DNA from 4 places in the Kosakonia sp. N21 genome. Region 1 is predicted to be linked to each of the others. Evidence: predicted binding sites of a transcription regulator. Region 1 holds the regulator's gene; each other region holds the start of a gene.
The links. The regulator Fur, encoded in region 1, represses iron uptake genes when iron is present. The targets are predictions, from matches to a motif close to ATAATAATGAGAACNACTATCAA.
Positions count from the first base shown of each region.

Region 2: a site for Fur is predicted at 1,600-1,622, ahead of fhuF (siderophore-iron reductase FhuF). Genes of this name have one in related genera too.
Region 3: a site for Fur is predicted at 2,227-2,249, ahead of ACQ3G7_RS01165 (Nramp family divalent metal transporter). Genes of this name have one in related genera too.
Region 4: a site for Fur is predicted at 2,045-2,067, ahead of feoA (ferrous iron transporter A). Genes of this name have one in related genera too.

Region 1 covers NZ_JBOBHR010000002.1:122,856-126,893, forward strand. Annotated here, with positions in the region: gene ybfF (esterase) at 1-700, shown strand, start outside; gene ybfE (LexA regulated protein) at 836-1,117, shown strand; gene fldA (flavodoxin FldA) at 1,281-1,811, shown strand; gene fur (ferric iron uptake transcriptional regulator) at 2,100-2,546, shown strand; gene ACQ3G7_RS04385 (beta-N-acetylhexosaminidase) at 2,643-4,038, opposite strand, start outside.
Region 2 covers NZ_JBOBHR010000003.1:425,855-429,892, forward strand. Annotated here, with positions in the region: gene ACQ3G7_RS09190 (PTS sugar transporter subunit IIC) at 1-748, shown strand, start outside; gene fhuF (siderophore-iron reductase FhuF) at 792-1,580, opposite strand; gene ACQ3G7_RS09200 (GGDEF domain-containing protein) at 1,683-2,747, opposite strand; gene ACQ3G7_RS09205 (DUF1435 domain-containing protein) at 2,964-3,242, shown strand; tRNA gene ACQ3G7_RS09210 (tRNA-Leu) at 3,276-3,362, opposite strand; tRNA gene ACQ3G7_RS09215 (tRNA-Leu) at 3,394-3,480, opposite strand; tRNA gene ACQ3G7_RS09220 (tRNA-Leu) at 3,509-3,595, opposite strand; gene rsmC (16S rRNA (guanine(1207)-N(2))-methyltransferase RsmC) at 3,762-4,038, opposite strand, start outside.
Region 3 covers NZ_JBOBHR010000001.1:245,876-249,913, forward strand. Annotated here, with positions in the region: gene ACQ3G7_RS01155 (EAL domain-containing protein) at 1-699, shown strand, start outside; gene ACQ3G7_RS01160 (NupC/NupG family nucleoside CNT transporter) at 748-1,935, opposite strand; gene ACQ3G7_RS01165 (Nramp family divalent metal transporter) at 2,289-3,527, shown strand; gene ACQ3G7_RS01170 (DUF2502 domain-containing protein) at 3,585-3,911, opposite strand; gene mgrA (L-glyceraldehyde 3-phosphate reductase) at 4,036-4,038, opposite strand, start outside.
Region 4 covers NZ_JBOBHR010000008.1:183,807-187,844, forward strand. Annotated here, with positions in the region: gene feoB (Fe(2+) transporter permease subunit FeoB) at 1-1,681, opposite strand, end outside; gene feoA (ferrous iron transporter A) at 1,712-1,939, opposite strand; gene ACQ3G7_RS19185 (Tex family protein) at 2,451-4,038, opposite strand, start outside.

The DNA of each region.
Region 1 (4,038 bases):
GTTTGGCAGTCTGGACAACCTCGGCGTGCTTGCCCGCGACCTGACGCAGGACCACGACGTGCTGCAAGTGGATATGCGCAACCACGGCCTTTCTCCCCGCTCGCCGGAGATGAACTACCCGGCGATGGCGCAGGATCTGCTGGACACGCTTGATGCCCACGACATCGGAAAAGCGACCTTTATCGGTCACTCCATGGGCGGTAAAGCCGTCATGGCGCTCACCGCGCTGGCACCTGAGCGCATCGACCAACTGGTGGCGATTGATATCGCGCCGGTGGATTACAACGTGCGCCGCCACGATGAGATTTTCGCCGCCATCAACGCCGTGAGCCACGCACACGCCGCCACACGCCAACAAGCCGCCGCGCTAATGCGCGAAGAGATAAAAGAAGAAGGCGTGATCCAGTTTCTGCTGAAATCATTTGTCGACGGCGACTGGCGCTTTAATGTCCCGGTATTGTGGGATCAGTATGCGCACATCGTTGGTTGGGAAAATGTCCCGGCATGGGATAAGCCTGCACTGTTCGTGCGCGGCGGTAACTCGCCGTATGTGACGGAAGCATACCGTGACGCCCTGCTGGCGCAATTTCCGCAAGCGCGGGCGCATGTGATAGCTGGAGCGGGCCACTGGGTGCACGCAGAGAAACCGGAAGCGGTCATGCGCGCTATCCGTCGTTATCTCTCTGAAAAGGCAAACTGATTAAAAAGACGGCGACCGGTCGTTTGAACGCGCCCGGTCGTTGGCGCGCCCGTTGCGCTGATGTATGATGGCGCGCTATTCAGCCCGGGGCAACGTCCCGATTGCTTGTCTTTCCCGTAGTATGCTGCTTAAACCATGGCTAAAGAACAAACGGACCGTACGACACTAGATCTGTTCGCGAATGAGCGTCGTCCGGGACGACCCAAGACCAACCCGCTCGCGCGCGATGAACAGTTGCGCATCAACAAACGTAACCAGCTAAAACGCGATAAAGTTCGCGGGCTCAAACGCGTTGAATTGAAACTGAATGTTGAAGCGGTAGATGCGTTAAACGAGCTGGCGGATGCCCGTGAAATGAGCCGTAGCGAGCTTATTGAAGAAATGCTGCTGGCCCAGCTCAACGCCTTACGCGGATAGCGAATCCTCCGAATCACCGCTTTTACGCCTTTTTTCGTGTGTCATAGAGTGCAGTCCGGCGCGATAGCTGTTTCCGCGCGCTTCCCTGTTCTGCTATGATTGCCCTTATCTGTGGGCTAAACGCCACCACCATCTCATTAAGTTTCAAGAGGTTATTTTACTCATGGCAATTACAGGCATTTTCTTCGGCAGCGATACCGGCAACACCGAAAATATCGCGAAAATGATTCAAAAACAGCTTGGTAAAGACGTTGCCGATGTTCATGACATTGCCAAGAGCAGCAAAGAAGATCTCGAAGGCTATGACATTCTGCTGCTCGGCATCCCAACCTGGTATTATGGCGAAGCGCAGTGCGACTGGGATGACTTTTTCCCGACGCTGGAAGAAGTGGATTTCAACGGTAAGTTAGTCGCCCTGTTCGGCTGTGGCGACCAGGAAGATTACGCAGAATATTTCTGTGATGCGCTGGGGACTATCCGCGACATCATTGAACCGCGCGGCGCCACCATCGTGGGCCACTGGCCGACTGCTGGCTACCATTTTGAAGCGTCTAAAGGCCTGGTGGATGATGATCACTTTGTGGGTCTGGCGATTGATGAAGATCGTCAGCCGGAACTGACCGCAGAACGCGTGCAGAAATGGGTTAAGCAGGTTTCGGAAGAGCTGCACCTGGACGACATCATTAATGCCTGATGTTTACGGCGCAGCCTGTGGGTTGCGCCGTATTAATAGGTACAAGCGATGGAAATAATTGCTACAAATTTTTAACTTTTTTATTCATCACTGTACAATAAGCCCTGCTAAACTTGGGCTGCCGCACGGGACTTTGTCGGCGACACCACGTTTTATAAGCTTACTTTACTTGAGGGCTTGCAGTTTTCATTTAGGCATGGCAGTTCTATAATGAGACGCATTATCCCAGGTGCATTCCTATAACTTCCGCTAAGGAAGTGAATCGTATAGCAACAGGACAGATTCCGCATGACTGACAACAATACCGCATTAAAGAAGGCCGGCCTGAAAGTCACGCTTCCTCGGTTAAAAATCCTGGAAGTTCTTCAGGAGCCGGATAACCATCATGTCAGTGCGGAAGATTTATACAAGCGACTGATCGACATGGGCGAAGAGATCGGCCTGGCTACGGTTTACCGTGTATTGAACCAGTTCGATGACGCCGGCATTGTGACCCGTCATAACTTCGAAGGCGGCAAGTCCGTTTTTGAACTGACCCAGCAACATCACCACGATCACCTGATTTGCCTCGATTGCGGCAAAGTGATCGAATTCAGTGATGATTCTATTGAAGCGCGTCAGCGTGAAATCGCCGCCAAACACGGCATTCGTCTGACGAACCACAGTCTCTACCTGTATGGCCACTGCGCTGAAGGTGACTGCCGCGAAGATGAAAGCGCGCACGACGCGAAATAATCCATTCTGATATGCAAAAGCCAACCTGACGGTTGGCTTTTTTTTTAGTTGCCGGATAACAGCAGCAGGCTGCGCCCTATCCGGCTTGCATAGCAATCACGCTTTGACACTGTCCACACGACTCACGCGTTTTCCGTCCGGGCTGGCGGTGCGCACCTGCACGTCCCCACTCACCTGCGGGCGGGCGCTATCGTTATAACGCTGCCAGTGTTTGCCGCCGTCGGTAGAGTACTCCACCACCATGCCAGGGAAGCTGGTGTTGGCTTCAAGCACGCCGCCCACCACGCGAGCACCCGGCACCGGCAGGCGGTAATGAATACCCGCTTTATCCAGTTTTGCCAGCTCGCGACTGCCTAACACGTTGGCAAAGCGCGTCCAGTCTTTATCCAGAGCACGAACATCGACCATGTGCGTTTCACCGCCTTTATACTCACGCCCGGCTTTGTAGTCCTGCTCCCAGGCCGCGCGATGCCATGCGCGCTCCGCCACCGCAACCAGACGCGGATAGATCATATACTCCATCTGGTTATCAGTGCGTACCACTTCGCTCCACAACTGTGCGGAGAGGCCATACGCCCCAGGCCACGGTTTATCTGACTTCGCGGTAAAGGGGTTGCCATCCCGGTCGACCGAGGTTTCGGCGTTTTGCGGCATATTGTCCGGCGCGAAACTGAAGATCTTACGTTCGTCGCTAAAGCGCGTGCCCCAGTAATAGCCGCTCTCTTGCGGGTTCACTTCATACGGGAAATCGAGATAGACATAATCCGGGTTGGAAACGATGACGCGGAACCCTTTGTTTGCCCAGTCATTAACCGAGTCAAAACCGCCCCAGTAGAGCGTGTCCCAGAAGTTAACGTTGACATGATCGGTGGCGAATACCGACGCGTCTTTGGCATCTTTCAGACCATCCTGCCAGGCCTGCATCGTATTAATGCCGCGGGCTTTCACCTGTTTGCTGACTTCAACGCCAAAATAGCTGGAAAGATGCTCAACATCCGTCACTTTTCCGTCTTTGATCATCGCCTGACACGCCTGCGACTTCGCCCACGGTTTGTCCTGCTTGCTCTTATCGATGATGCCCTTGCCCGCCTCCGGGTTCTTCTGATCGGTGTAGCCAACGCCGAGGTAAATATTTTTTGCCTCATCGCCGCCAAAATGCCAGGTTTGCAGCGGCAGGCCCGCTTCTTTATGCATCTGCTGGATTTCACCGATCACTTTGTCGACAAAATTGCGTGACGAGTCGAGGCAAGGGTTAAGGTAGCCGGTACGGTTATAAAACTGTACCCCGGTGGTGTTGGAGGTATCCGTTGGATCCAGCAAACGGAACTGCGCCGCGGCCTGCTCGTTGCCCTCTTTCATCAGTCGATCGTAACGGGCTTCCATAGAGATAACTGCCGCACGCGCATGGGCCGGCATATCGATTTCCGGAATGACCTCAATCTGCCGGGCTTTAGCATACTTCAGGATCTCGATGTAATCCGCGCGGGTAAAG
Region 2 (4,038 bases), on a different contig from region 1:
CGTGCTGACGCTTTATCCACTGAGTCTGCTGATCCAGACGCAGTTCAATATGCTGATCCCGCAAGCCATTATGGCGCTGTTTAAACCCCTGGTGGCGGCAGCGGATTCATTACCGGCCATTCTGCTGGCGGTGATCATTGGTCATTTACTGTGGTTTGCGGGCATTCATGGTGCCGCGATCGTTTCCGGTATGCTGCAAATGTTCTGGTTAACGAACCTTGGGCTGAACCAGACCGCGCTGGCGCAGGGCGCGCCGTTGCCGCATATCTTTATGGAAGCGTTCTGGACTTTCTTTATCGTGATTGGTGGCTCCGGGGCGACGATGGGGCTGGTGTTTTGCTACCTGCGCAGCCGCTCGGTACATTTACGTTCCATCGGGCGTTTAAGCGTCGTGCCGAGTATTTTCAACATCAATGAACCGGTCATTTTTGGCACGCCCATCGTAATGAATCCGGTATTCTTTATTCCCTTCCTGCTGGCCCCGACGATCAACGCCATCATTGCCTGGGCGGCGATGAAACTGGATCTTATTGGCAGAGTGATTTCCGTTGTACCATGGACCGCTCCTGCACCTATTGGCGGCGCGTGGGCGCTGGGTTGGGATTTCCGGGCAGCCATTCTGGTGGTCTTACTCGCTTGTGTGTCTGCGGTTATCTACTATCCGTTCTTTAAAGTGTACGAAAAACAGTTGCTGGAACAGGAAGCAGAAGAAGCACAGCGCGCAGAAAACGATAAACAGGTTGCGTGAATGCGCAAAGAAAGCAAAGGGGCGGAATAACCGCCCCTTTTGTTTATGTTAACGTGCAGTCCCCGCACTGCTGGACATCCGGCAGGCGATAGCGCTGGCAGCAAGTGCGGCGCACCAGCACACCGTCCCGCAGCACAACGGTGCGCCACAGCGGGTTGTCGCTACCATCGGCAAGTTGTTTTTCAAAGAAGCAGGTCTGGCGCAGCGCTGCGACGCGTGCTTCGCCAAGCACGGGGATCATATCCCCCAGGCACCAGTTAATCAGATAGCCCGTATTACTCCAGATAAGCTTACCGTTGATCTCTCCGGTGGCTTCCAGCGCCTGTACAACCGGGAGCATGGCGTGTGTGGTCAGCGCTGAAATTCGTTGGGCATCGTTGCACGACGTTAATACGCGATCGGGATGAACATCAATCCAGAAGCACGCGGCACGGCCGGTTTCGTGGAACTCGACGTGGAAATGTTCAGGCGCAATATCGATTGTGCTTTTCTGCGTCAACAGCGCCAGTAGCAACGGCGGAACCATCAGCCCGAGATACCACTGTGCCCACAGCGAGAGCAACGGTTTGTTTTCCCGCGGCTGCGTTAATTGGTTGCGATAAATATGATCGGAATAGGTCGCAATAAGCGTCTGTAACGCGCTTCCTTGTGACCATTCCGCCAGCGTCATGGCCTGGTAAGGTGCTGGTTCATCGAGACGAATAAAATCAAGCAGATATTCGCGATGGCTGGCGAGAGTTTCCCGTACGGCATTAGCCAGCGAATCGCGCTCATTGTTGAGGCCCCCTCGCCAGATAACATTTTCAGCGTTCGTTGCGGTACGTGAAGTCATGGCAGTCGCAGGATGATAAATCTAAATGATAATGATTTTTAATCCTAACCACGGATAAAATCGATAGCAAGGTGTTTATCGTAAAGTTAGCGCGGGCGCGCCTCAGACGGGCTGTAATTCTTCACTCACCAGGATGTTATTGCGTCCCATATGTTTGGCTTCATACAGGGCTTTATCGGCACGGGAAAGAGACGCGTCGATGTCATTACCGAGCAATGGCGCAATCCCAATACTGACGGTGACGTTTGTGGCGACGCTTTCATTGAACATATGCGGAATTTTCAGATCATACACTTGCTGGCGAATACGCTCGGCGGTACGACGGGCATCTTCCTGTTCTGCGTTATTAATCAGGATCATAAATTCTTCACCACCGAAGCGGGCAACAATATCGCGTGAGCGTACGGCATTGCGCAAGGCGGCAGACACGCGGATGAGCGCCTGATCCCCCATCATGTGGCCGTAATGATCGTTATAGGCTTTAAAGTGATCAATATCGAGAAGCAGCACATAGCGGGGGCTATCATCTACCGCCAGCAAATTGTCGAGTTTATGCTGTAAACCCCGGCGGTTGTACAAGCCGGTCAGCGGATCCAGCATGCTTAAATCATTGAGCGTTTTGCGCTCCTGCATCAGGCGATTCATTAATGCCTGGGCAAAATGATCATTACGCTTTTGAATTGCATGCTGAATAGAGATGCCCAATACCGGCAGTGCAAAGGAGTAGACCATTCTTAATTCGCTCTCCCCGCTGCTTAGCCACAAACAACTGATGAATACCGGTAACGAGTGAAATAAAAAGGCAAGGATATGATTTGAAAAAGCAATGGTGCCAATAAACAGAATGCTCAATAACGCAATCAGCAGAAAGGCATCAGCATTATCATTTATTAATCTGACTTTAGTGATTACATGCCACGCCCACAGGCAGCCAAATATCAGTGAAATAAGGGTGATATTAATTTTTCGGCCAGGGAAATAGTGGTGTAGTGCTGGCAACACCAGGCTCGCCGCGAAGATGATGCATACGGGGATCGTCAAGATACGCAAGTTATAGAGCGGCAGAGCTATGGAGAACAGCGCTGAGATCGCATTGAGTAACAGAAATAGACGCAGGGACAATCGATATTTCTTGTTACAGAGAGATTGCCAGGTTTGTAATGTCATACCTAAAAATCGTTGTTTATCCGTAATCTAACGGCGTGCTGATAGTCAAAAAAAGAAAATGTAACGCGATGAAACAGTTATCGCGAAAAATTAGTGATTTGGATTTTCATTTAAGTGGCGCTTAATTTATCACCTTACTGAATGCCTGTCATTAGAAGATGAGTAATCTTCATACTGGCGTTTCGTATCGGGCTGACAAATGAGAAAACATATCATATGATATTGGTTATCATTATCGCTTTGAGAGATGAAAGCATGTTGCAACGCGCGCTGGGGAGTGGATGGGGGATTGTATTACCAGGCATGGTTGTTGCCATTCTGGCGCTTGCCGATCTGTCAGTTAACGCCTGGCGGGGAGTCATTGTACTTGGGCTGTTGCTCACGCCAGCAATGCTGTACCACAAACGTTTACGGCACTTTGTGCTGTTGCCTTCAGGCGTTGCGCTGGTCGGTGGAATGATGCTGCTGATGATGAACTTGAAAATGATATTGTAACGGGAGAGTCATACAGGGAGTGTATAAGATATCTGGTGCGAGGGGGGGGACTTGAACCCCCACGTCCGTAAGGACACTAACACCTGAAGCTAGCGCGTCTACCAATTCCGCCACCTTCGCACAGTCATCTTACTTTTTGATATTGCCTCGTTGGTGCGAGGGGGGGGACTTGAACCCCCACGTCCGTAAGAACACTAACACCTGAAGCTAGCGCGTCTACCAATTCCGCCACCTTCGCACAGTGCGAGCAATATCAGCGTGGTTTATGGTGCGAGGGGGGGGACTTGAACCCCCACGTCCGTAAGGACACTAACACCTGAAGCTAGCGCGTCTACCAATTCCGCCACCTTCGCATACCATCGATACTCTTGAAGTATCGCTACCACGGAGGCGCATTCTAGATGTTTTCAACTTTTCGTCAACAGTTAATTAAGCCAACGGAAGCTGATTGCTGTAAAAATGGGCGCTGAGACGCAGAGGAAGTGGAACCCGGTGAGTCGTCCCCACCGGGAAAAACGATTATTTTATCGCCTGGCGTGTCATCACCGTACGGTAGACTTTAAAACGGCCGGTTTGTGCAATAACTTCATGGAAACCAAACGTCTGATCTAATACATCCGGATAGGGCAGGAAGGCGTTAGCAACAATACGCAGCTCGCCGCCGCTGTTCAGGTGGCGCACGGCACCGCGAATCAGTGTCTGTGCAGCTTCCTGGCTGGTCTGCAAACCATCATGGAACGGCGGGTTGGAGATGATCATATCGAAACGGCCGGTCACTTCCGAAAAGACGTTGCTG
Region 3 (4,038 bases), on a different contig from region 1:
CTGGATAATGGCGGCATCGCACTTTATGGTCAGCCTGTCGTCAATGCACAAGGTGTGGGGTATCAGGAAATCCTCAGCCGGCTGGTCTGTGATGGTGAGCTGATCACGCCGGATCAGTTTATCCCGGTGATTGCGCAGTTCAATTTGAGCGCCCGTTTCGATATGCAGGTGGTGGAGCGCTTACTGCAATGGATGCAGCAGCACCCGGGCCCACGCGGCGGCGTGCGCTTTTCGGTCAACCTGATGCCGTTAACGTTGATGCAGAACGATTTTGTTGCACAACTGCTCTCTCTCTTTGCCCGTTATGCCGTGGCGCCGCAAGAGGTGATTATTGAGATCACCGAAGAGCAGGCGCTGTCGCACGCTGAAGTGAGTATTCACCATATTCAACGATTGCGCGAAGCCGGGTTCAAAATTGCTATCGACGATTTTGGTACCGGCTATGCGAACTTTGAACGTCTGAAACGGTTGCAGGCGGATATCATCAAGATAGACGGCTGTTTTGTGCGGGATATCCTGAACGACCCTCAGGATGTGATGATCGTGAAAGCCATCTGTGAACTGGCGAAAGGGAAGTCGCTGACGGTGGTGGCGGAGTATGTGGAAAACGAAGCTCAGCGCGCACTGTTGCTGCAAGCTGGGGTCGATTATTTGCAAGGCTACTTATTAGGGAAACCGCAACTGCTGGCTAAGGCATAAAAAAACCGGGGCTATCCCCGGTTTTCAATAGTGTTGGCCATCCGGCAATCAGATAACCAGCGCCGCAATTGCAGCAGACAGCACGCTCACCAGCGTAGAGCCGTAAACCAGTTTCAGACCAAAGCGGGAAACCACGTTGCCTTGCTCTTCGTTCAGGCCTTTAATCGCACCGGCGATGATACCGATAGAAGAGAAGTTCGCGAAGGAGACCAGGAATACAGAGAGGATGCCTTCTGCACGCGGAGAGAGGTTGGCCGCGATTTTCTGCAGATCCATCATCGCCACGAATTCGTTGGAAACCAGTTTGGTTGCCATGATGCTCGCCACCTGCAGCGCTTCGTGAGCCGGTACGCCCAGCACCCAGGCGATGGGGTAGAAGATATAGCCCAGAATGCCCTGGAAAGAGATACCAAAAATCGCCGCGAACAGCGCGTTCAGACCAGAAATCAGCGCGATAAAGCCAATCAGCATCGCCGCAACGATAATCGCCACTTTGAAGCCCGCCAGAATGTATTCGCCCAGCATTTCAAAGAAGCTCTGACCTTCGTGCAACTTCGCCATTTGCAGGTTTTCTTCGCTCTCTTCCACGCGGTACGGGTTGATCAGCGACAGTACGATAAAGGTACTGAACATGTTCAGCACCAGCGCCGCCACAACATATTTCGGCTGCAGCATGGTCATGTACGCGCCAACGATGGACATCGAAACGGTGGACATCGCCGTCGCCGCCATGGTGTACATGCGGTTGCGCGACATTTTGCCGAGGATATCTTTATAGGCAATAAAGTTCTCGGACTGACCCAGAATCAGGGAGCTGACGGCGTTAAATGACTCCAGTTTGCCCATGCCGTTCACTTTAGACAGCACCGTCCCGATGGCGCGAATAATGATTGGCAACACGCGGATATGTTGCAAAATCCCGATCAGTGCAGAAATAAAGACAATCGGGCACAGCACTTTCAGGAAGAAGAACGCCAGGCCTTCGTCATTCATTTTACCGAATACGAAGTTGGTGCCTTCGTTGGCGAAACCGAGCAGTTTTTCAAACATTTCGGAGAAGCCTTTAACGAAGCCCAGGCCGATATCAGAGTTCAGGAAGAACCAGGCCAGTAAAACTTCAATCACCAGCAATTGAATAACAAAGCGGATGCGGATTTTCTTGCGATCGCTGCTCACGAGCAAGGCAAGCAGCGCCACGACAGCAAGCGCCAGGACAAAGTGCAGAACACGGGACATATTTGCTCCAAATATGAGACGGGTAGAAATTTCGTGCACATTCTATGTAACAAGCCAAAAGAAAACGAGATCAAACACACACTATATTAATGGCCTGTGACCAGACTCAAAATTAGTGATCCACCATACATTTCTGTTATGTTAAGTAAAGGAGTGAAAAGTTGCGTCGTGATGCTAAACTCTTAACATAACGCTGCGGCAGTTCCTGTTGCCGCCGTCACCATACTGGACATTCAGCCCTTCTATTGTTTCTGGCTATCAGAGAAATCAGGTAAACCCATCTAAATGAACTTGATAATCATTCTCATTTTGGTAGCATGAAACATAGCAAAGGCTATATTTAAGGGCATAAAATGAACAGTAGTCGCGTTGAGAATAGCAGTGGGCGTGCAGCGCGCAAGCTGAGGTTCGCGTTAATGGGACCGGCGTTCATTGCGGCGATTGGCTATATCGATCCCGGCAACTTTGCCACCAACATTCAGGCGGGGGCAAGTTTCGGCTACCAGCTATTGTGGGTTGTGGTGTGGGCCAATTTAATGGCGATGCTGATTCAGTTGCTCTCCGCCAAACTCGGTATCGCCACCGGCAAAAACCTGGCTGAGCAGATCCGCGATCACTATCCACGCCCGGTGGTCTGGTTCTACTGGGTACAGGCGGAAATTATCGCCATGGCCACTGATCTCGCGGAATTTATTGGCGCGGCTATCGGTTTTAAAATGATCCTCGGCGTTTCGCTGCTGCAAGGCGCAGTGCTGACCGGCGTTGCCACCTTTTTGATTTTGATGTTGCAACGACGCGGGCAAAAACCGTTAGAGAAGGTGATCGGCGGGTTATTGCTGTTTGTTGCAGCGGCATACATTGTTGAGCTGGTGTTTTCTCAGCCGCGGCTGGCGGCGCTGACGAAAGGGATTGTGATTCCCAGTTTGCCGGGAACCGACGCCGTCTTTCTCGCCGCTGGGGTGTTGGGCGCGACCATTATGCCGCATGTGATTTACCTGCACTCTTCCCTGACGCAGCATTTGCACCAGGGAACCCAGCGTCAGCGCTATTCAGCCACCAAATGGGATGTAGGAATTGCCATGACCATTGCCGGTTTTGTGAATCTGGCAATGATGGCCACCGCAGCCGCGGCTTTCCATTTTAACGGTCATACCGGGATTGCCGATTTGGATCAGGCTTACCTCACGCTGGAGCCGTTATTGAGCCACGCGGCCGCCACCATTTTTGGTCTGAGCCTGGTGGCGGCAGGTCTCTCTTCGACGGTGGTGGGCACGCTGGCGGGACAGGTGGTGATGCAAGGGTTTGTGCGTTTCCATATTCCGCTGTGGGTTCGTCGCACTATCACCATGATGCCCTCGTTTATCGTCATCTGGCTGGGGCTGGATCCTACGCAAATTCTGGTGATGAGCCAGGTGTTGCTGAGCTTCGGTATTGCGCTGGCGTTGGTGCCGCTGCTGGTGTTTACCAGCAATCATGCGCTGATGGGTGAACTGGTGAATTCATCGCTGATTAAGCGTACCGGCTGGGTGATTGTGGTACTGGTGGTCAGTTTAAATGGCTGGTTGTTAGTGGGGACCGCGGCAGGGTTATAGCGTTCTGCTCACCAATCACCACAAAGAAAAAAGGAGCGCATGCGCTCCTTTTTCGTATCAATGATGACGCCAGCGACCGCCTCCCGGCCCGCGGTGGTCATCGCGATCGTTCCAGCCTTCGCGGTAGCCGCGCTCATAGGCATCGCGTTTATCCCAACCGCGATGCCATCCGCGGTCGTGTTTATACCAGTGGTTGCCGCGCCATTCATAGTTGCGACCCCAGTAGTCGCGGTCGCGCCAGCGTCCGCCGTCCCAGTAGTTACCGTAATTATCACGATCGCCAATTTGTAATTTTATAGACGGCAACAGGGTGATTTCGCCAGCATTAGCGACCAGGGGGGCTGAAGCCATTAACACTGCTGCCAGAATCAGTGACCTGAACATACTCTTCTCCTTCACGATCGGGGCCGAAACGGCCTGTTACAACAATCTTACGGGGCGGTAAAACCCCGTATTATTGGCGGAACTCCTAAATCATGAATGGCAGCACTTTTTGCTAAAAATGATGTTA
Region 4 (4,038 bases), on a different contig from region 1:
TCGGCTCTAACAGGGGAGTGAAGACGCGGCTAATGGAGGCCAGCGCCGACTCGTCGATTTTGTCGACGGTGCGGCCATCCAGCGAGAAGCTGTTCATTGCGCTCAGGAAAATACTGACCACGATAATCACTTTACCCGCACGGATAACAAAACCTTTCAGGCGCTGCCAGGTTTGCAGCAGCAGGCTTTTCAGGTGAGGTACGTGATAAACCGGCAGCTCCATAACGAACGGCGATGCTTCACCACGCAGCAGGGTGAACTTCAGCATCAGCCCGGTCAGAATAGCCATCACGATACCAAGCACATACAGCGAGAACACCGTCACCGCACCCTGCTGACCAAAGAAGGCCGCAGCAAAAACAGCAAAGATCGCCAGACGCGCACCGCAGGACATAAACGGCGCCATCATGATGGTGATCAACCGCTCACGCGGCGCATCGAGCGTACGTGCACCCATCACCGATGGCACGTTGCAACCAAAGCCGACAATCAACGGCACAAAGGATTTACCCGGCAGTCCCAGCGATTGCATCAGGCGATCCATCACAAAGGCGGCGCGTGCCATATACCCGGAGTCTTCGAGGAAAGACATAAACAGGTACATCATGCCAAGCTGCGGAACCAGCGGCAGCACGGTATTCACCCCGCCGCCCAGCCCCTGGGCAAGGAACACGGTCAGCCACGCCGGGAAGTGCAACGTATAACCCAGCCACTGAATGCCATGCACAAACACCGCCACTGAACCGGCATCAAAAATAGGGGCGAATGCGCCGCCGATGTTAATGGCGAACAGGAACATCAGGTACATGACGAACAGGAAGATGGGCAGGCCCAAAAAACGGTTCAGGATCACGCGGTCGACCGCAGCCGTGAACTGGCTGGGCTCGGCGGTCAGCGTGTTGCTCACCGTGTCGCAAATCGCGGCGATGGATTGATAACGCGCATCGGCAATATGCAGCGCCGGGTCATCCATTTCGGCCTGCAAACGAGACAGAGTCGTTTCCAGGTGCTGGGTACTGATGCCTGAGTTGGCGCGGCTGTAGATATCACCTTCCAGCATTTGCAGACCCATCCAGCGGCGTTGCTGCCACGGTGTCTCGTCACCCATCATGTGCGCCAGCGCGTCCGCTTCCCGGGAGAGTGGTTGGGCGTAATGCACCAGTTCAACGCTGTCGTTGGCCTGATGGCGGTCGATCGCCAGCTTCAGGGCTTCAATGCCGCGACCGCGGGTGGAAACCAGTGGGATCACCGGGCAGCCAAGGCGCGCGGCAAGGGCGTCGACATCAATGCGTACTTTCTGTTTTTCGGCGATATCTAGCATATTCAGGGCGATAATGCAGGGAATGCCGAGTTCCAGCAGTTGCAGGGTCAGGTAGAGGTTACGCTCCAGGTTGGAGGCATCCACCACGTTGATCAGCAGGTCTGCGTCGCCGCTCAGAATGTAGTGGCAGGCAATCTGTTCATCCAGTGAGGTTTGCGCAGAAATGGTGGTCAGGGAGTAAGTGCCGGGAAGGTCGACCAGCGTGACCTGGTTATCTGTGGTAGTGAATGAACCCTCTTTGCGTTCAACGGTAACGCCAGCCCAGTTACCCACACGCTGACGCGCACCGGTTAACTGATTGAATAATGTTGTCTTGCCTGAATTAGGATTACCAATTAAGCCAATGGTTATTTTTTTCATTTTACGTAACTCTCTGTAACGGCCGAACCATTAACGTGAAACTGCTTCCAGTTCGAGGAAGGCAAGATCTTTTTTCCGTAACACTAAATTAACGCGTCGGGTTTCGATATGAATGGGATCGCCTAACGGCGCCACGCGCACCACATTAAAAGAGGAACCGGGCAACATGCCTAAAGAGAGGAGTTTTTGCCGCCATGCCGGGCTAATTTCTTGTGAAAAGCCGGTAATTTTCCACGCGCTGTCAGGAGAGAATTGCATAGAACCTACTTATGTACGCTGCGAACCAATATTTATCATGCGTCGTGCGGGCGCATGGCATCCGGTAGTGGCCAATGAGAAAAGAGAAATACTCAACATGGCACAATGATAATGAGAATAGTTTTTATCATCAATCATAAAAATGCGCTGGCAGGCAGTCGAATATATTAATTTGGACCTGTTTTGACGTAGCTCAACATTTTGTTGGGTTATGCATTTCGTGCTGTGTTGGAAAAATAAAGACACAAAAAAATAGCGTTAATGACATTTTTTCTGGCTTAAGGATTTATTAAGGATGGAAAGTGATTGACGTGAAAAAATGCACTGATACAGCATGTTAAATGCGCTAATTATAGATAGAGTTGATTAATATTTTTGAACGCTAATTAGCATGTAAAATAAAGAGTTAATTTTATTACGTTGAATAACGGTGTGAATTAACTTTTATATTTTCGAATGGTTTGTCGAAAAAATAGCCCTTCTCTTGTCCGGGAAGGGCTATCGTCTGCGTTTAGCGTTTCTTACCCATTGCCGCCGCCAGCGCATCCATCATCGCGCTGTTGCCGCTGGGTTGTGTATCGCGGCCGCGCGGTGCTTTCGCCGGGCGTGCGTTGTTGCGGCCAGCATCGCGGTTGCCCGCGTTGCTGTTGCCATTACCGCGACGGGTGTTGCTGTCGCCGGGTTGTTCATCCAGACGCATGGTCAGCGCGATGCGTTTGCGCTGGAGATCCACTTCCAGCACTTTCACTTTCACGATATCGCCCGCTTTGACCACCGTATGCGGATCTTCAACGAACTTGTCCGCCAGCGAAGAGATATGAACCAGGCCATCCTGATGCACGCCGATGTCAACGAACGCGCCAAAGTTGGTGACGTTGGTGACCGCGCCTTCCAGCACCATGCCAGGCAGCAGGTCGTTGAGGGTTTCAACACCTTCAGCAAAGGTCGCGGTTTTGAACTCCGGACGCGGGTCACGCCCCGGTTTCTCCAGCTCTTTGATAATGTCTGTCACCGTCGGCACACCGAAGCGCTCATCGGTAAATTCAGTGGCTTTCAGTTTGCGCAGTTCACTGCTGTTGCCCATCAAATCGCGCAGGGATTGCGCGGTTGCCGCCAGAATACGCTCCACCACCGGGTAGGTTTCCGGGTGGACTGTTGAAGCATCCAACGGGTTGTCACCGTGGTTGATACGCAGGAAGCCTGCGCACTGCTCAAAGGCTTTCGGCCCAAGGCGGCTGACTTTGAGTAACTGCTGGCGATTCTGGAACTGACCATTTTCATCGCGCCAGGTGACGATGTTCTGCGCCATCATGCGGGTCAGACCTGCTACGCGCGTCAGCAGTGGAACAGAGGCGGTATTCAGGTCAACGCCGACGGCGTTCACGCAGTCTTCAACGACCGCATCCAGCTTGCGCGCTAACTGCGTCTGGCTGACATCGTGCTGATATTGGCCGACACCGATGGATTTCGGATCGATTTTCACCAGCTCAGCCAGTGGATCCTGTAAACGGCGGGCGATAGAGACCGCACCGCGCAGAGAAACGTCGAGATCCGGGAATTCCAGCGCTGCCAGCTCAGAAGCGGAGTAGACCGATGCGCCGGCTTCACTGACGATCACTTTTTGTGCGGTGACTTTCGGGAACTGTTTCTGCACATCGAGGTAGAAACGCTCTGTTTCGCGGGACGCGGTGCCGTTGCCGATGGCGACCAGCTCAACGTTATGCTTCTCACACAGCGCCGCGACGGCAACCGCCGCTTTCGCAGCCTGGCCGGTATGCGGGTAAATGGTGTCGGTCGCCACCAGTTTGCCGGTGCCATCCACGACCGCGACTTTTACGCCGGTACGCAGGCCCGGATCGAGCCCCATGGTGGCGCGCAGACCGGCCGGTGCGGCCATCAACAGATCGTGCAGGTTGCGGGCAAAAACGTTAATCGCTTCATCTTCTGCGCGTTCACGTACCGTGCCCATCAGCTCGGTTTCCAGATGCATTAACACTTTGATACGCCAGGTCCAGCTCACCACGCCTTTGCGCCAGCTATCCGCCGGGGCATTATTCAGACGCAGGCCGAGGTGATCGATAATGATCTGCTCGCAGTGG